DNA from 3 places in the Thalassotalea insulae genome. Region 2 is predicted to be linked to each of the others. Evidence: predicted binding sites of a transcription regulator. Region 2 holds the regulator's gene; each other region holds the start of a gene.
What was found. Region 2 encodes sigma-54, which starts transcription at its own class of promoters, with help from an activator protein. Its sites were predicted from a motif close to GTTGGCACGNNNNTNGNNT; they were not measured.
Positions count from the first base shown of each region.

Region 1: the regulator sigma-54 is predicted to act here: its motif matches at 4,809-4,827, upstream of QQK06_RS16725 (DUF3192 domain-containing protein).
Region 3: the regulator sigma-54 is predicted to act here: its motif matches at 3,730-3,748, upstream of QQK06_RS07820 (PEP-CTERM sorting domain-containing protein).

Region 1 covers NZ_BSST01000001.1:3,732,931-3,739,748, reverse strand. Annotated here, with positions in the region: gene glmM (phosphoglucosamine mutase) at 1-231, opposite strand, end outside; gene folP (dihydropteroate synthase) at 291-1,127, opposite strand; gene ftsH (ATP-dependent zinc metalloprotease FtsH) at 1,208-3,130, opposite strand; gene rlmE (23S rRNA (uridine(2552)-2'-O)-methyltransferase RlmE) at 3,226-3,855, opposite strand; gene yhbY (ribosome assembly RNA-binding protein YhbY) at 3,995-4,291, shown strand; gene QQK06_RS16725 (DUF3192 domain-containing protein) at 4,377-4,763, opposite strand; gene QQK06_RS16720 (hypothetical protein) at 4,943-5,260, shown strand; gene syd (SecY-interacting protein) at 5,490-6,074, opposite strand; gene queF (NADPH-dependent 7-cyano-7-deazaguanine reductase QueF) at 6,139-6,818, shown strand, end outside.
Region 2 covers NZ_BSST01000001.1:1,380,305-1,387,122, forward strand. Annotated here, with positions in the region: gene QQK06_RS06315 (KpsF/GutQ family sugar-phosphate isomerase) at 1-867, shown strand, start outside; gene kdsC (3-deoxy-manno-octulosonate-8-phosphatase KdsC) at 867-1,415, shown strand; gene lptC (LPS export ABC transporter periplasmic protein LptC) at 1,412-1,978, shown strand; gene lptA (lipopolysaccharide transport periplasmic protein LptA) at 1,944-2,468, shown strand; gene lptB (LPS export ABC transporter ATP-binding protein) at 2,465-3,196, shown strand; gene QQK06_RS06340 (RNA polymerase factor sigma-54) at 3,253-4,758, shown strand; gene hpf (ribosome hibernation promoting factor) at 4,781-5,068, shown strand; gene ptsN (PTS IIA-like nitrogen regulatory protein PtsN) at 5,101-5,553, shown strand; gene rapZ (RNase adapter RapZ) at 5,579-6,433, shown strand; gene QQK06_RS06360 (HPr family phosphocarrier protein) at 6,448-6,726, shown strand.
Region 3 covers NZ_BSST01000001.1:1,714,239-1,721,056, reverse strand. Annotated here, with positions in the region: gene prsR (PEP-CTERM-box response regulator transcription factor) at 1-818, shown strand, start outside; gene prsT (XrtA/PEP-CTERM system TPR-repeat protein PrsT) at 870-3,638, shown strand; gene QQK06_RS07820 (PEP-CTERM sorting domain-containing protein) at 3,817-4,686, shown strand; gene QQK06_RS07815 (XrtA/PEP-CTERM system-associated ATPase) at 4,763-5,791, opposite strand; gene QQK06_RS07810 (TIGR03016 family PEP-CTERM system-associated outer membrane protein) at 5,793-6,818, opposite strand, start outside.

The DNA of each region.
Region 1 (6,818 bases), 2.4 Mb from region 2:
ACCAAGCAAACCAATATCTACACCTGCTGCAGAAAAACCAGCTTCCAATGCAGATTCGAGCATATAGCCTGATATTCGGGTATCCTTACCGATTAAGACTTTTTTAGTACCTTGTGCGGCTAACACTTTACCTGCAGCAAAACCTAACTTCATGACAAAATCAGGGGTAATAGGATACTGGCCAACAAGTCCACGAACGCCATCCGTGCCAAAATATTTTCTTTCAGACATATAAATTCCTAACTGGGTCTTATTTTTAAAACTATTGTAGTTTTAACCGCAAGTTGCCGTTAAAACGAGTGTGTTAACGTTAATATTTTCAACGCATCCATTGTTTCTCTAACATCATGCACCCGAACAATAGATGCACCATTTTGTACTGCTAAAATAGCGGTTGTTATACTTCCTGACAAGCGTTCTGCTACTTCACGGTTTAATAACTTGCCTATCATCGACTTGCGAGAAGTCCCTGACAATATTGGCAAGCCTAACGGTTTAAAGCGACTAAGCTGAGCTAACAACTGATAATTTTGCTCGACTGTTTTACCAAAACCAAAACCCGGGTCAAGGATCAAACGGGACTTGTCAATCCCCGCTTGCTCGCACGCCGCAATACGTTGCAGAAAAAAGCCTTCGATATCTGTGATTAAATCTGCATACTGAGGATTGGCCTGCATCGTTCGCGGCAAACCTTGCATATGCATTAAACAAACAGGTAGATCAGAGTTAGCAACAACCGCTAAGCATCCCTCGTTTTGCAATGCTCTCACATCGTTAATTAAATCAACGCCAGCATTAATCGCTTCCGCCATAACGCCAGCTTTACTAGTATCGATAGATACGGCAACATCAAAATGTTGTTTAATGGCTTTTAATACCGGTATAGTGCGGTTAATTTCATCGCTTTCAGAAACATCAAGCGCGCCTGGACGAGTGGATTCACCGCCAATATCAATAATGCTAACGCCATTGGTTATCATCTGCTCAACTTGGCGCAAAGCACTGTCTAACTGAGTAAACTGTCCGCCGTCAGAAAAAGAATCCGGGGTCACATTTAAGATCCCCATGATTTGTATATCATCAGGATTTAAAGAAAGTGCTGCCGGACTGGTTAAAATATTCACGATTATTACTTATTTTTGATTAAGATTACTTTACTTAAGCATCAGATAAAATAAAGCCCCGAAAGACGAGGCTTAATAGATGGTTATTTCGCCGGTATATCTGTCGGCTTATTCAAATCAGGCTCAACCTTTTTATCGTCTGTTTTTCCTGCTTTGGGAGGTTCATTTGAATTTGAGTTATCACCATGATAATCAGAAGGTGGACGCACTTCACGACGTTCCATTAAATCATCAATTTGATTAGCATCGATAGTTTCATAGTGTATCAAAGCATCTTTCATCGCATGCAAAATATCCATATTCTCTTTTAAGATATTCTCTGCACGTTTATAGTTGCGATCGATAAACTCTTTGATCTCTTCATCAATGGCTTGCGCTGTTTCATCAGACATATGTAATGACTTGGCTGAAGTGCGTCCAAGGAAAACTTCGCCTTCTTCTTCAGCAAACAACATAGGACCCATTTTTTCAGATAAGCCCCACTGGGTCACCATTTTACGTGCTAAGTTAGTCGCACGCTCAATATCATTCGATGCACCAGTGGAAACTTTATCTGGACCATAAATGATCTCTTCGGCAATACGACCGCCATAAAGAGAAGAAATATTACTTTCTAAATGCTGCTTCGAATGGCTGAATCTATCTTGCTCTGGCAAGTACATAGTGACACCTAATGCACGACCACGAGGAATAATTGATACTTTATAAACTGGATCATGCTCTGGTACTAGGCGACCAACAATCGCATGCCCTGCTTCATGATAAGCGGTCATTTCTTTCTCTTCTTCGCTCATCACCATCGACTTACGTTCGGCACCCATTAAGATTTTATCTTTCGCTTTTTCAAATTCTTCCATTGAAACTACACGACGTGACGAACGCGCCGCAAATAGCGCTGCTTCATTAACTAGGTTAGCTAAGTCAGCCCCTGAGAAACCAGGAGTACCACGCGCAATAACCGATGCTTTAACATCATCACCAATTGGCACTTTACGCATATGCACTTTCAAAATTTGTTCACGACCACGAATATCTGGTAAACCGACCGTTACCTGACGGTCAAAACGACCAGGGCGTAATAATGCCGGATCTAATACATCTGGACGGTTAGTCGCGGCAATCACGATTACCCCTTCATTACCTTCAAAGCCATCCATCTCTACCAGCATTTGGTTTAACGTTTGTTCACGTTCATCATGACCACCGCCAAGACCCGCACCACGCTGACGACCAACAGCATCAATTTCATCAATAAAAATAATACAAGGTGCAGACTTTTTCGCTTGTTCAAACATATCACGCACACGCGAGGCACCGACACCAACAAACATTTCAACAAAATCTGAACCAGAAATAGTGAAAAATGGTACTTTCGCTTCACCAGCAATAGCTTTCGCTAATAAAGTTTTACCTGTACCCGGCTGACCAACCATTAATACACCTGATGGAATACGCCCACCAAGTTTTTGGAATCTAGACGGATCTTTTAGGTAATCAACCAGTTCTGATACTTCTTCTTTCGCTTCATCACAACCAGCAACATCAGCAAACGTGGTTTTAATTTGATCTTCACTTAATAAACGCGCTTTCGATTTACCAAACGACATCGCACCTTTGCCGCCGCCACCTTGCATCTGGCGCATAAAGAAAATCCAGACACCGATCAATAAGATCATTGGAAACCAAGAAATGAAGATAGTGGTTAAGAAACTGGTTTCTTCTGGTAATTCACCAGAAGCATTAACTCCTTGCTTAACTAAATCATTAATTAAATCACGATCATAGCCGCCAGGAATAACCGCAACAAATGTTTCACCACTGCGTTTTACGCCTTTGATCACGCCATTACGGTCTACATTAACTTCTCGCACCTGCCCCTGACGAACATCCTGGATAAAACGGGTGTAATTCACTTGTTGATCACTGCCACTTCCCGGAGTAAAACTCTGAAATACTGACATCAACACTACGGCTATTACTAACCACAAAATAAGATTTTTTGCCATATCGCTCAACTTAATGACCTCTTGATAATTTTCACGTTAGTAGCCGTATAAATGACAACTGATTCCAACGCGCTCACATACTACTTGCTAATTTACTACAATTTAAAACCAGTCGCCACTAGATAAACTTCTCTAGATCTTGCTCTTGACGAGTTTGGCTTCCTAGTTTTCACTACCTTAAATACTGACCTGACTTCTTTGATAAACTGTTCAAAGCCCTCTCCTTGAAATACTTTGACCACAAAAGCGCCATTTTTTTTCAATACCTGATGACACATATCTAGCGCTAATTCCACTAAATACATGCTACGGGCAGAGTCAGCACTATCATTACCGGTAAAGTTTGCTGCCATATCTGACATAACTACATCGATGTTTTTACCATCTATACGAGTTAAAAGAGCATCTAGTACCGCTTCCTCACGAAAATCCCCCTGGAGAAAATCAACACCCGCGATAGGATCCATAGGTAAAATATCACAGGCAACCACCTGACCCTTATCACCCACAGCTTTTACCGCGTATTCTGACCAACCACCTGGTGCGGCACCTAGATCTACGACTTTCATGCCTGGCTTAATTAACTTATCCTTGTTATTAATTTCTTCAATTTTAAACACCGCTCGCGATCTTAAGCCTAATTTTTGCGCTTTTTTTACGTATTCGTCTTCAAAGTGTTCTTGCATCCACTTTTGACTACTGGTGGTTAACTTCTTTTTACTCATTTACCTAGAGCCTATTTACTCAATACCAAAACAAAATAAAACATCACAGACAGCAAACTGTCGTCACGTTTTATTAGTATTACAGAGAAGATGAGGGTAAAATAGTTGAATTCAAGCTAACTTGTAACGAAATTTATTCATGAGTCTAAATAAAAAACAAATTCAGTACCTTAAAGGGCTTGCCCATTCACTAAAACCGGTAGTGTTATTAGGCAGTAACGGCCTGACAGAAGCGGTGGTAGCAGAGATCGACTATGCCCTGAATCATCACGAATTAATCAAAGTCAAAATCCCAACCGATGACAGAGAAACTAAAGGCTTAATTGTCGAGGCTATTTGCCGCGAAACTTCATCGACTAAAGTGCAGGTTATCGGTAAAACCTTAGTGCTTTATCGTCAATCGGATGAAAAAAAGATCAGCATTCCTAAATTGTAACACCAAATGTAAAACTAAAAAGCCGTGAGCAACTAACACTCACGGCTTTTTTAATTATACGTTATTCAGGATTAGCTGCCCATTTTTAGCTACCAATGTTACGGTGAAAATCACCGCCCCTGCCTGTTTCCTGTAACAAACCGTCAACAAAATACAAGTAAGTACATTCGTCACGCGTGGTTAAGCCGTCTTTATGAACACGGTTAGTTCGATAAAATAATACCTGAATTTGTTTACCATCTTTCTGATAACTTTCATTAAAATCAGAAACGCCCAACTGACTATTAACATCAACAAAGCTGGAATTTAATGGAATACGAGCAATTTTTTGTCGATTACTATATTCTCGATCATCAAAATCACCTGAAATAAAGTGCGCCCCATCATCATCACCGCCAACAGCAACAACACAACCAGTTAATGACAATACTAGCGGCGCTCCGACTAAAAAGGTTAATAAGGATTTTTTCATAATTTTCCCTGACTAAAACTAAAAGTTGTTATTTGCTTATCAACAAAGCAAAAGTCGCTCCAAAAAGCTTAACTCCATGTAAAATATAACTTTTACCTTAAATCAGCTATTTTACTACAAGACTTAGTTTGTTTTATTCGCTAAAATATCGTTTATTTAACAAAGATGAAATAATCAATATGACCATCAATGATGAAATATTAGCCATAGCTAACCAACTCGCCAATAACGGGCAAAAACCTACGGTCGCTTTGATCAAAACCCGATTATCACAATCGGTGCCCTTGCCTAAAATAATTTCTGTACTCAAAAGCTGGCAACATCAACCGGAATTCACCGAGGTAGAAAACGGCTCAGCTGACTCAACTGAGCTGCCACGCCAAGAGCATATTCATGCCCAAATCAGCCAAGCGGTTGAACAAGCCATTCAACCATTAAAAAATGAAATTTACGAACTAAAAGCGCTTATTCAAACACTTATCGATAAGCAACATTAAATATTCAAACGGCATTATTCAAATACGCTGTTGCCATGTTACGAGCGACTTTTGCTCATAAGGTTATTTTGCTCGGGCTTGGCAAGCGTAAACGAGACAACAACTGCTACTGAAAATATATCAGCTCTAGCGAACTCCAACTCTTCGACATCCAAAAAATTGCAGCTAGCCAAATTTTAGGGGAAATAATTTTACTGCCCCCACCGCTTTTGCTCTGGTTAAAATCTGGCTAAGTCTCAACCTTCTCATTGCCAAGATATATATCCGGTTGTAATTGATGGATAAACTCAAGTAGCGAATCTGCAATTTTTTTATGAGGTTTTTGCCCAACTCGTTCAGCCCAAACTTCACCACTAGTGTTATCCAACGATAAAATAATATCGTCATTATCTGTCACGGCAAAAAACAAAGTCACTTCCTGCTTGAGTTTTTGTTTCATTAACACATGACCAATAATATTTTGTTGTAATCTAGCAAAATCATCTTCGCTCCAGGCAAACAACAGCTGCAAATGTCCTTCATCGCAACTTACCGGCAAGCTTTCACTAAAAATCACATTAAAATAAGCTTTAAATGACGAATGCAAGGTTAACTCTAACGCTTGCTCAACATTTTCAAACGATAACTCCTGCTCTAAAGCTACTGGCAACCATTCATTAAAGTCTTGATCAAATTGCCTTTGCACACAGGGAGATGGCCACTGGTCATCAATTTCCACTAGCGGTAAATGTGATAGCGCTTGCTGGTATTGCGCGACATATTGTTCGCTCAATTTAATAATGGCAGTCGATAAATCATTGTTTGATGTTTTCATCTATTATAAAAATCCTTTAAAATATAGGGCTAGCCACAATTAATTAAGAGTTGCACAGCGATTTATGAGCCATTATACCAACGCTTCCGAGTTAGATAAATTAACTTTAGGTAAAACAACTGACTACAAAAACCAATACGATAGCAGTTTGTTACAAGCTGTACCTCGCAGCCTTAATCGAGATGAACTTAATTTATCCGCGGATAATTTACCTTTTCATGGTGCAGATATCTGGTATGGCTATGAATTATCCTGGCTCAATAACAAAGGTAAACCTATGGTTGCCGTTGCTGAATTTAGCTTTCCTGTCGACAGCCCCAATATTATCGAATCAAAATCATTCAAGTTATATTTAAATAGCTTTAATCAAACTAAATTTAGCGATATTGAACAAGTCGAACAAACCCTAGCCCAAGATTTATCTGCCACTTGTGGCAGCGCTGCAACAGTTAAATTATCTAACGTGGACGATTGCCCTGCCCTAATGATCAAGCCATTAAAGGCAGAATGCATTGATGATCTTGATATCACAATCGCTCAGTATCAACTTGAGCCTGCACTACTTAAGCTGAGTCAAGAAGCAAAAATTGTTGAAGAATCACTGGTTTCTCACCTATTAAAATCCAATTGCTTGATCACTAACCAGCCGGATTGGGCCAGCATTTATATTCAATACCGCGGCAAGCAGATCGATAAAAGTGCGTTATTACAATATTTAATTTCATTTCGTCAACACAATGAATT
Region 2 (6,818 bases):
TGCCAGCTAATGTTCAATTGTCAGGGGCGAGTTATCGTTATTGGCATGGGTAAATCTGGACACGTTGGCGGCAAAATAGCAGCAACATTAGCCAGTACCGGAACCCCTGCTTTTTTTGTTCATCCTGGAGAAGCCAGCCATGGCGATCTCGGCATGATCACTGCCAACGATGTGGTATTAACCATCTCAAACTCAGGTGAAACAGGTGAAGTACTGGCGATCATTCCGGTGATCAAACGTATTGGCGCAAAATTAATCGCCATGAGCAGTAATCCAAAATCGACTTTAGCAAAGTTGGCAGATACCCATGTCTGTATTAAGGTTTCTCAAGAAGCCTGCCCGTTAGGACTCGCACCGACGTCCAGCACTACAGCAACGTTAGTCATGGGAGATGCGTTAGCGGTGGCTTTACTCAACGCCAAAGAATTCACCGCCGATGACTTTGCCCTTTCTCATCCAGGCGGCAGCCTAGGTAAACGTTTGTTATTACGTTTGCAAGACATAATGCATGAAGGTGAACGCTTACCTTTGGTAACTGCGCAAGCAAAAATTAAAGAAGCATTAGTAGAGATGTCACTCAAAGGTTTGGGCATGACCGCAGTAGTTAATGACAACAACGAGCTGATCGGCCTCTTTACTGACGGTGATTTACGCCGGATATTGGATGAAAAAATTGATATTCATCAAGATGAAATAGCCTCGGTAATGACGAAGAACCCGACAGTAGCAAATAAGAATATGCTCGCTGCTCAGGCATTAAAAATTATGGAAGATAAAAAAATTAACGGTTTAATCATCACTGATGAAAATAATCAACCGATCGGTGCAATGAATATGCATGATTTACTCAAATCAGGAGTACTTTAATGGCACAGACCTTATATGGTGAAGTTGCAGATAACATTATTGCCAAAGCTAAAAAAATTAAACTCTTTGTCTGCGATATCGACGGCGTGTTTTCTGATGGTCGCATTTACTTAGGTAATAATGGTGAAGAACTCAAAGCATTTCATACCAAAGATGGTTACGGCATTAAAGCCTTAGGTGCTAGTGGCGTCGATGTAGCCGTGATCACAGGCAGACAATCTAACATTGTACAAACCCGAATGAGCGCATTAAATGTTAAACACATAGTGCAAGGAGAAGAAAATAAACTGCCAGCACTACAAAACATTATGATAAAACTGAAGCTCTCAGCAGAACAGGTTGCCTATATTGGTGACGACATGCCTGACTTTTCCTGTATGGAATTTGTAGGCTTAAGTATCGCGGTTAGTGATGCACACCCTGCCATATTATCGTGCGCCGACTACACCACTGTTACCCGAGGTGGCTTTGGTGCTGTACGAGAAAGCTGTGATCTGATCATGCAAAGTCAGGATAGTTTACAATATGCCTCAGGCGCCAGTATATGAATAAAACCAATACGCTGGCACTCCTATTTTTCCTCGCTTCTATTATCGCCTATAGCATCATAGAATGGCATCGAACTAGCGTTGGTGAAGATACGTTCATAGAAGATGACATTACGCCGGATTTTATCGCTGAATCACTAAATAGCGAAACTTTTAACCCTCAAGGAGAGTTATCCTATATTATCGATGCAGCTCGAATGGAACATTATGCCAGTTTAGCGGTCACACACTTTGAGTTCCCTAAATATACCTTATATCCAAACAATAGCGATTCTCCATGGAAAATAACTGCAAATGAAGGCACACTTTACAATAACAATAGGGTAAAATTGGAAAATCGAGTCACACTCGTTGCAACAGATAACACTAGTTTAATTCAGGAAATTAATGGAAAATATTTAGAATTGGACTTAAAAACAAATATTATTAGCTCAAACAATAAGATAGAGATTAAAGGAAAAGATTTCTTGATGACAGGCTCAGGGCTGATAGTTGACTTAAACACTAAACAAGTAACACTAACAAACCATGAAAAAACCATTTATCAACATCATCAGAAATAGCTTACTCAGTTTCGGTGTTTTTCTAGGATTAGTGAATCAAGCCTACGCAGAAAAATCGGATCTTAAGCAAGAAATTAAAATTGATGCCGCTCGTCAGGCAGCAGATCTCAAAAATAAAATCTTCAGTTATATTGATGATGTTGTCATCACTCAAGGTTCTTTGATAATTGAAGCTGATCTAGTGCAAGTACTAACTGAAGCGAAAACCGACAATAAAACCTATATTGCCAAAGGCGATCCCGCCACATTTAAACAAACATTAGAAGATGGTACGCCTATTTATCTGCAAGCCAATGAAATCAAATATCAACCAGGTAAAAATACCGTTATTATTTCCGGTAATGCCGAGTTACGTCAGGAAGGCAGTAAAGTCAGTAGTAGCATTATTACTTATAACTTTCTGACCGAACAAGTACTGGCAAATAGTGACAGCAACGAACGCGTTCAAACGGTATTACAGCCACAAGCTTTAGATAAGAAGAAAAAATGACTCGCGCTACTTTAATTGCTCAAAACCTTGCCAAATCCTATAAAGGTAGAAAAGTTGTCAAAAACGTTGGCATGAAAGTCAAAGAAGGGCAAATCGTTGGCTTACTAGGGCCAAATGGTGCCGGTAAAACCACGTCTTTTTATATGATAGTAGGTCTGGTTAACAATGACAGTGGCACTATTACCTTAAATGATGAAGATATTACTTTACTGCCAATGCATGAAAGAGCGCGTAAAGGCATAGGTTATTTACCTCAAGAAGCGTCAATCTTTCGTAAACTCACTGTCTATGAAAATATTATGGCGATTCTGCAAACCAGAAAAGAACTTTCTGAAGTGGAGCGGGAAGAACAACTCGAGCACCTGGTCGAAGAGTTTAATATTGGCCATATTACCGAAAATTTAGGCATGAGTCTTTCCGGTGGTGAACGACGCCGAGTTGAAATTGCCCGAGCATTAGCCGCAGAACCAAAATTTATTCTGTTAGATGAACCATTTGCCGGTGTCGACCCCATCTCAGTAGGAGATATAAAAAAAATTATTCTACACTTAAAGCAACGAGGCATTGGAATCTTAATCACAGACCACAATGTCAGAGAAACACTAGATGTTTGTGAGCATGCCTATATTGTCAGCCATGGCGAATTAATCGCCGAAGGCAATGCAGATCAAATTCTTGCTAATCAACAAGTAAGAGATGTATACCTTGGTGAGCAATTCACGCTATAGTTATGATATGCTCCAGAGAAGATAATGATAACAATTAACAGGAAATATATTCATTAATGCGCCCTAGTCTGCAGCTCCGAATTGGACAACAACTTACAATGACGCCACAATTGCAGCAAGCAATCAAACTGCTGCAATTATCCACATTGGATCTTCAACAGGAAATTCAGGAAGCGTTAGAAAGCAATCCTTTACTAGAGGTCGATGAATCAACTCCAAACAATCAGGAATCGCAGCCCGATCATTTAGAAGAAGCTTTTTCCGCCACAAGTTCATCACCAAACAATGACTCATCCGATGGTAGTGAAGATTCAACACCTACTGCAGATGAAATCAGCACTACAGAAGCCATGGATAAATCGGATATCCCGGAAGAATTAAATATTGATACTACCTGGGACGAATCTTTTAGTGCCGGTGTATCTAGTTCAGGCGTAGGCGTTGCTTCTGAAGATTATACTTACCAAGGTGAAACCACAGATTCCATTCAAGATCATCTGCGCTGGCAAATGGAACTTACACCTTTTAGTGAAACAGATTTAGCCATTGCCACGGCTATTATTGACGCCATCGATGATGCTGGTTACTTAACGGTAACGGCAGAAGACATTTTAGAATCTCTTGGCCATGAAGGCGTAGAATTAGACGAAGTGGAAGCCGTACTCAAGCGCATTAACATGTTTGATCCCGTTGGTGTCGGTGCTCGCTCGATCCCTGAGTGCTTATTGATCCAACTGAATCAGTTTGATAAAAGTACGCCTTGGCTAGCAGAAAGCAAGCAGATCATTACTGAGCATATAGATTTATTAGGTAACCGTGATTATCGACAAATCATGCGTAAAACCCGCTTGAAAGAAGATCAATTGCGAGAAGTCATTAAACTCATTCAATCATTAGATCCTCGTCCTGGCGACAGTGTTATTAAAAGCGAAGAGCAATACGTTATTCCAGACGTCTCGGTCGAGAAGAAAAACGGTCGTTGGGTAGTTGAACTTAATCCAGATACAGCACCTAAACTTTCTGTTAATCAACAATATGCTTCAATGGCACGTTCAATGAAGTCATCCAGTGACAGCCAGTTTATTCGCTCTAACCTGCAGGAAGCGAAATGGTTTATTAAAAGTCTGGAGAGCAGAAACGATACCTTATTAAAAGTTTCCAATTGCATAGTACAACGTCAGCAAGGCTTTTTTGAACACGGCCCAGAAGCCATGCGCCCTATGGTACTAAATGACATTGCCGAAGCTGTTGATATGCATGAATCGACCATTTCCCGTGTAACTACCCAAAAATACATGCATACCCCAAGAGGGATTTTTGAACTGAAATATTTTTTCTCCAGCCATGTCAGTACCGAAAATGGCGGAGAGTGCTCTTCTACTGCAATTCGCGCGTTAATCAAAAAACTCGTGGCAGCAGAAATTCCAGCTAAGCCATTAAGCGATAGTAAAATGGCAGAATTATTAGCTGAACAAGGTATCAACGTTGCTCGTCGCACTATAGCCAAATATCGTGAATCTTTGTCTATTCCTCCGTCGAACCAACGTAAGAGTCTTCTTTAATTAACAATAAGGATTTAAGCTTATGCAAATTAATCTTGCCGGTCACCATGTAGAAATTACCGACTCATTACGCGAATCTGTTCATAGCAAGTTTGCAAAGCTAGAACGACATTTTGATCATATTAATAATGTCCATGTCGTGCTAACCGTAGAAAAACTAAATCAAATCGCCGAAGCAACCGTGCATTTAAACGGTAACGAAATACACGCTAAAGCTGAAAATGGTGACATGTATGTCTCTATTGATGCCTTAGTCAGTAAACTGGATAAACAAGTATTAAAATATAAGGGTAAGCTTAATCAGCACTAACCCATTCTTTATGTCAAATTCGAAAGAACCTTATGAATTTATCTGACATCATTACTCAGGACTGCACCATGTGTGCAGTTCCTGCTACTAGCAAAAAGAAAATGCTAGAAACGCTGTGTGAAAAAGCAGCAGCCTCCAACACTCACTACAACACTTATCAGTTACTTGAAAGTTTATTGGTCAGAGAGAAAATGGGCTCAACCGGCATAGGTAACGGTATTGCGATTCCACATGGACGATTACCACACGGAGAGCAAGTGATTGCTATCGTGGCAACATCAGCAAATCCCATTGCCTTTGACGCCATAGATAACCGCCCGGTCGACATTTTTATCGCGCTATTTGTACCTGAAGAACATTGCCAGCAACACCTATCGACATTACAAAGTATTGCAAAAATCTTTAGTAATAAACAGGTATGCAAACAGGCAAGAAAGTGTCAAAGTAATGCCGAATTATATCAGTTAATCAAAGACAACTGTTAACACGGCTAAAAGGAAATCAATATTAATGAAACTCACGATTGTCAGTGGCCGTTCTGGCTCTGGTAAAACTGTAGCTCTTCGCGTTCTAGAAGATTTAGGTTACTACTGCGTTGACAACATTCCAGTAAATTTACTGCCAGCATTAACTCATACGGTGATCAACGACTATGAAACAGTCGCAGTAAGCCTTGATGTTCGCAACCTGCCGGCAGAACCAAGTGATGTTTCAGAGATCATAGATTATCTCCCTAGTGCCGTAGAACTAAGTATCGTTTACTTAGATGCGGATGATAGCGACCTGATCAGACGATTCAGTGAAACGCGCCGACTACATCCGCTGATCAAACAAAATATCGCTCTTGATCAAGCTATTTCGCTGGAGAAAAAGCTTTTAGAGCCAATAGCCAGCCGCGCCAATTTATACATTAATACCAGCCAGTTAACACCACACCAGCTAGCAGATTTAATTCGCGAACGCATTTTGGGTAAAACCACAGGAAACATGGTAGTGGTATTTGAGTCATTCGGCTATAAGCACGGCATCCCTAAAGACGCTGACTTTGTTTTTGATGCGCGCTTTCTTCCCAACCCTTTTTGGGAAAAAGACCTCAAGCCATATACCGGCTTAGATAAACCAGTACAGGACTTTCTTGCCAGCCAGCCAATAGTGACTAAATTTATCTGGCAAATCAATAGCTTTATGATGACTTGGCTACCACATTTAGAGCGAAATAATCGCAGTTATATTACTATCGCTATCGGCTGTACTGGTGGTAAACACCGCTCTGTATACATAGCAGAATTGCTCGCAGCCAACCTGAAAAAAGATCGCAAAGATGTTCAGGCCCGTCACCGAGATTTACAAGTCAAAAGTACCTGATGTAAGGCAAGTAAATGACAAAACGCTTACAACAATCATTAACTATCTCGAATAAACTTGGTTTGCACGCCAGAGCCGCCACTAAACTAGCCCAATTGAGCCAAAAATTTGATGCCAAAGTCATCATTGAACTAGATAATAACCAAGCAGAAGCTACCAGTATTATGGGCTTAATGCTATTAGCCGGCGGACAAGGGAAAACGGTTACTATCATCACCGAAGGCCAGGATGCCGAACAAGCATTAGCCGACGTCTGTCAATTATTCACCGATAAATTTGATGAAGGTGAATAATTTTAGCACCGACAATCAGCTTCAAGATAAAACTTTTCAGATAAACTAATAAAAAAGCTGATAAAACCAGTAAGTTGAGATAGACTTACACT
Region 3 (6,818 bases), 330 kb from region 2:
CAGCTAATGCCGTTCATTTGGCAAGTGAGCGAAGTAACAAGCCATTTGTAGCAATAAATTGTGCGTCAATTCCTGAAACTTTACTGGAAAGTGAATTGTTTGGTTTTGAAAAAGGCGCATTCACAGGTGCTGTTCGCACGACTAAAGGTAAAATTGAATGTGCGGAGGGTGGCACTTTATTTCTTGATGAAATTGGTGACATGCCGTTTAATCTGCAAGCTAAATTGTTACGTTTTTTGCAAGAGAAAAAAATTGAACGTTTAGGTGGTCGGCAGGAAATTGAAGTCGATGTCCGTGTGGTGTGTGCGACCAATCAAAACCTGGAAGAAATGGTTGCTAATAAAACGTTTCGAGAAGATTTGTTTTATCGCGTCAGTGAAATTACCCTAAATATTCCTCCGTTAAGAGAACGTGATGAAGATGTCCTCATTTTAGCGCAGTTCTTTTTGCAGCGTTATGCTCAGGAATATAAAAGTAATGGCAAAAGTTTTTCTGATGATGCCCTGAGTGCAATAAAAGCGCATAAATGGCCGGGTAATATCCGTGAGTTGCAAAACAAGGTGAAAAGTTCGGCCATTATGGCGACCGGTACGCAAGTTACTGCGATGGATTTAGGCTTTTTTGATCATACAGATACCGACTTAGAATTGAATTTAAATCTCAGACAAGTAAGGGAACAAGCGGAATCTCTCGCAATTCAAAAAGCTTACGCATTAACTGAAGGCAATATGTCAAAATGCGCAGAATTATTAGGAGTGACTAGGCCAACACTCTATTCCTTAATTGAGAAGTACTCATTAAATATTAATACAGCATAACTACATGGTTTATTTGTTCCTTGTATTGAAACAGTAAATTTGGGGTCCCCATTGAAGTTGAATTTTATCAAGATAATCACTGTCGTTGTTTTTGTCATGTCTCTATCAGTACGTGGGGAAACGGCAGATCAATTATATGAAGAAGCCTTACAGGCCTTTAATCAAAAAGAATATGCTCAATCGATAGTATTGCTAAAAAATACTATGTTTGAAAATCCTCGTCATTTGTCAGGGCGAATCTTACTTGGTAAAACGTATTTGCTGCTAAGTGAATTTGCTAATGCAGAAAAGCAGTTTAAACAAGCATTAACCGATGGCGCTGATAGTAGTCAAATATTGATACCTTTGGGTCAATCCCTACTGTTACAAGGAAAATATCAGGAGTTATTAGATACCTTAACGGTGACCGAGCAAACAACCCTTATTGCTACAGAGATTTTCTCATTAAGGGGGAGAGCATTTTTAGAGCTTACTCAATATGATTTGGCGAAAGATGCATTTGACTCAGCCATAGCTCGTGGTCCACAAGAAGCTGTAGGTTATCTCGGACTTGCTATTCTAGCCCTTAAACAGGGAAATATATCGGTTGCCGATAAATGGATTGATAAAGTCTTCGAATTAGAGCCTGATAACGCAGAAGCGTTACAGTTAAAAGGTGATATTTACTACCAGCAAGGTAAATTGGCGCTAGCAACGACGCTGTTAAATCAAAGTTTAATGGTAGATGATCATAATTTGAGAACACGCTTGTTGTTGGCGGAGATTTATATTGCTGAGTCTAAGATAGAACAGGCGTTAGAGCATATCTCTTTCGTCCTAGAACTTAAGCCTAATTACCCTAACGTTAACTTATTGTATGCATTTGCTTTATTTAAATCAGAGAAAAAAAATGAAGGGACTAAAGTAGCAAAAAATATCTCGTCATATTTGAGTAAATTAGATAGCGAAGATTTAAACCGTTATCCGTCACTCAAATTAATTCAGGGTATCAGCTTATATATGCAAGAAAGTTGGGAAAATGCATATAGTCATCTCAATTTTTACGCTAAACAATTTCCAGGGCATGAGCAAAGTCACCTGATGGTGGCAAATATGGATATTAAATTCGAGCGCTATCAGTCGGCGTTAGAGATACTTGAGCATTATAATGGCGAAGCAAAATCACTTGAGTATTGGCAATTAAATTTAGCGGTATTGGTTAAACTGGGGAAATTTTTTGAAGCATTAGTTGTTGTTGACCATGCGCTGGCACAATATCCAGAGCAGTTATCATTGCTCGAATATAAAAGTAAGTTGTTTTTAGCAACCAACAACTTATCTGAAGCATTAATATTGTTAGAAAAAATGTATCAGCGTGGAGAGGCAAGCGAACAATTGGCAATACTGTTAGGGCAGTTGCAGCTTAGTATGACGCAGGTAGATAAGGCGGCAAAAATTGTTAGTGAGTTACTTGCTAAGCAACCTGATAACCCTGTGTATTTAAGTTTATCTGCCGGGATAGATTTGCAAAATGATAATAGTAAAAGTGCTGGTGAAAAACTAAGAAAAGCTTTAACAAAAGCGCCTAAAATGCTGCAACTGTACGTTAATTTGTATTATGTCTATATGATGGAAAATCAAGTTAAAAACGCGGCAGATATTCTTAATCAGGCATATAAAATTAGTCCAAACCAGCCGTTGCTGTTAGTTAAATTAGCGGAATTATCAGAAAAGTTAAATAATTTTAATACTGCTAATAAATGGCGTGAGCGTTTGTATCAATTACAACCGGATGATGCCGATAATCTCGTCCATTATGCAGATAACTTGATGAAAATAAACCAAGACGAAGCCGCGTTAAAGTTGCTGTTACGTCATCGCATCGATTATCGGCTAAATGCTCAATACTTATCACGTTTGGCGGCTGCGCATTTAAAGCTCAAACAGTGTAGCGATGTGGATCAAGTATTGGGAGTGTTGTATGGTTTGTCATTGAATAATGCCAAGCAACTCGTCGCGATTGCGGATATGTATCTGCAGTGTCGTCGATTTGAACTTGCTCATCGGGCGTTGTCATATGCTGAATCATTAGATATTAATAATGAAAATGTACAATTAATGAGAGCACGGTGGCTGCTTGACATTAATCAGGCACAGTTAGCATTAAAACTATTACAGCCGATAGCAAAACGGGGTCACAAAAAGGCACTCCAATTAGAAATCAGTGCATTTGAGTTTTTGGAAAACTATCAACAGGCAATACTGAGCGCTCAGCAGTTGTATAGCCAGTATCCCTTACCCATTCATGCTTATAAGCTGTTTACGTTACTAGTTAAAGTAAATAAGCATGAAGAAGCTACTGCACTACTGGAACAATACTTAAGTCATTCAGATAACGTAAATATCCGGCGAGTGCTTGCTAAAGCATATTTGAATCAGGGTAATAAAGAAAAAGCTGTACTGCACTTTACAACCTTGGCGATGAATTTTAATGATGCAGAATCTTATCGTCAGCTTGCTATTTTGCTATCAGTAACAAACTTGAAACAAGCGGTTGATTATGCAAAAAAAGCACGTGAACTTAACGAAAGTTCTCCGGCAATTGCGGCAACTTATGGTTGGTTATTAGTGCAATTTGGTCAAGCAAAAGAAGGGCTTGCACATTTAAGGTTTGCTTATGCACGTAATGCAAATCAGCCAACCTTAATGTATCGAATAGGTGAGACATTATTAATGCTAGGGAAACCAGCTCAGGCAAAACAATATTTTCAACAAGCGGTTAAATTTGATTTTCCTGATGCTGAAAAAGCACGTTTGCAGCTTGAAAAGCTTATTGATTAGTACCATTTATTCGTTTGTTTTTCGTGTCAGTATATTTTACAGTAGTGAAAGTCGTTTGTTTTTATGTGCTTGTAATTACTGTGTTTTTTGAGTTGGCCTGAATTTTGCTTTGTAAGGGTAGTTATTCTTTGCCTTTGTGATTCTATGAATTAAAGGCTAGCGTTTAAGGAGTTATAGCGTGAAGCATCCATTACAATTAGTATTAATTACCTTATTGGTATTCGGTAATGTAAGTACTGTATGGGCGAAAAAATCAATAAACGAATGTGATGTATCAGATCTACAGATTACAACATTGCAATTGTTAGATGGCAGTGAGCCAGTTACTTTAGATGTTCCAGCAAGTTCAAGTGATTGTTTAGGAGCATATTATGGTAATAATAGTGAATTTATTAGCCCGAATGAAAATTTAGGCTACGATGAAGATGGTTGGTTAAATAAAGACAGTTACAAGGGCTGGTGGACTGGTCCTGGTGCCTTTGTTGACCAAAGTGATCTTTATGATCTGGATGGTGATGGCGTTGTTGATGATCCAGGTTGGGTATATGTTGGTAAAGATGAAGGCAATGGCTTTAAAGGTCAAACAAGCTCAAATGGTGAAACCTCTTATAGCTTTATTGATGACTTGATCACTTTTGATAACTGTTTAGACAAGAAAGGTAAAAGTACCTCTTGTGTTGGTGGTGAAGCAGTTAAAGGTGAGTGGAGTTACACTCCACCAGCAATGAATCCTGATGAGCTAGTTGACTTACTAGGTGGTAGCTTCTTTGATCAGGTAGCGATTATTTTTAAAGCAGGTAATGCTTTTGCTATGTATAACTTTAGTATTGAAGAATTAAAGTTAGACCCTGTTTTAGCCGGAGATTATAACTATGCATTTACCGGTACTTGGGATATTAGTGAAGTACTTGGCGGAAGCGCATTGTCTAACTTTAGCTTTTGGGCCCGTGATCCTGTTGACGAAACGGTTCAAGTACCAGAACCTCCAACATTATTGTTACTGATTAGTGTGTTTGCATTAATGTTACGTAGAAAATTGAAAGCATAGAAAATATATCATTCTGTAACTAGCAATAAAAAAGCCCTTTTTAAAAGGGCTTTTTTATTTTTTGCTAACTACTAAGCTATGGCTCTATATTTTGTTCCGCATAAAGTTTACTCTTATGCTTGAGTAATTTATCAACATAGCGCGCCATCTTAACTTTTTGCTTGATTGACGATTCTAGTATTTCTTCAACTTCGCGTAGTACTTCTTTTATATTCTCAACATTTTCAACCGAATTGACCACAACTTGCTGTGCTGGTTCCTGACTCTTAAGCTCAGAGCTGTTTAATGAGCCTGTAAGCTCGACTTCCATCTCTTCTGCTACATTCATAATCGCTTCAGTCGTTATTGCGTCTAACTCTTCTAAAAAGCCAAATAACAATAGTCGATCAACAAAAATATTTATTTTGCGTGGTACGCCTAAAGTTTTTTCGTGGATAAGCTCAAAAGCACTATCTGAAAATAAATTTTCACGATTGCACCCTGCTTGATGTAGTCGATGATTAATGTATTCTTTTACTTCTTCTACCGATAATGGTTTTAAATGAGCTGAAGCAATTATACGTTGGCGAAATTGCTCCATATTGGGTGCTTGAATAATGGGCTTTAATTCTTCCTGCCCTAATAAAAAGCTTTGAATCAGCGGCTTATTGTCTAATTGAAAGTTAGATAGCATACGGAGCTCTTCAACGGTTTCTGAAGGCAGATTCTGTGCTTCATCAACAATCAGTAACGCTCGTTTCCCTTGTTTGTTCAGGCTAATTAGAAACTGCTCAATTGCTTGTAACAAATCTGCTTTGCTATCGCCTTTACATTCGATATGAAATTCGGAAACTACTAATGCCAGTAGTTCCTGAGGATCTAACTTAGTCGTTACCAACTGTGCTGCTACTATGCTTTCGTCACCTATCTGGTTAAGCAAGTTTCTGGCTATCGTGGTTTTTCCTGTGCCGATAGGGCCTGTGATGACAATAAAGCCTTCTCCCTGATCTAAACCATATTGTAAGTAAGATAACGCTCGTTGATGATGGCTGGAGGCAAAAAAGAACCTGGGATCTGGACTTAACTGAAATGGCTTTTCTTTAAAGCCATAGTAATTTTCATACATATTAAAAATCTTTTGTGATTTTAAAGGCCACTCGACCTTCTTCGTAATTAAACTGTTGAGTATTTGAACTACGATTGACATGGGCTAATTTAAAATCAACTGCCAATCGACTATTTAGGGATTTTGTATAACTGAGCGAAATACTACGGTAGCGATCTCTTCTTTCGATATCTGTATGTTTTCGCAGCCAGTTATCAGTATATGACGAACTAAGGCTTATATTTGAATGGCCTGAAATAGCACGAGACGCTGAAAAACTTAGATAAGTCTTATCGTCTTCATTTCTGGTTTCTAAATCCTCCCGATTGGAAAGTTCTGCGGTAAGCTTAAACTTTGTTCTGCTTAACGCTAGTTCGCTGTTCCATGAAAGGGTTTTATACAGAGAAAACACATTATCTTCGGTGAGTTCATAGTCACTGACATTAACTAGCTGAAATTGATCAAAATCTATATCTTGATTACTACTAATAAAGCAATTATTTAAGTCAATGCTATTACCACTAGGACACCAAAATGCGCCTAGTTCGATAGCTTGATAGTGTCCGCGAGTGAAGCTTTTGACTTCTTCTATATAGCTAATTTCGTTGCTTAATCGTCGATTTCGGTGTTGCAATGTTAAGCTATAAGTATCACCAAAAAAACGCTGTGAATAACCAGCATTTATCGATGTTCTAACCGATGGCTGCCAATTAATACGTGAGTCAATATAATTCCCTAACTTTTTCCCTTCTAAATCAAAGCTAGTGCCTATCGGGGTATTGTAAGATACATCTAGATATAACCTTGGTGTGACTAACCATCTAACACCGACGCCGTAGGAATTAGATTCTGTTGACCTGCCACGCTGGATTGTACCGGTATTATCTTCGTCGAAATAACGTAAAAACGGGTTCACTTTCCACTGGGTAATTAAACCTAGTTTCATTTCCCCTTGGTAGCTTTTACTCGTTTGACCTTGGTTTTTCCGTTCTTGGTATTGACTATCAACATTCCAGAATATGTTGCTAACGGAGGAGCCATTTTCAGA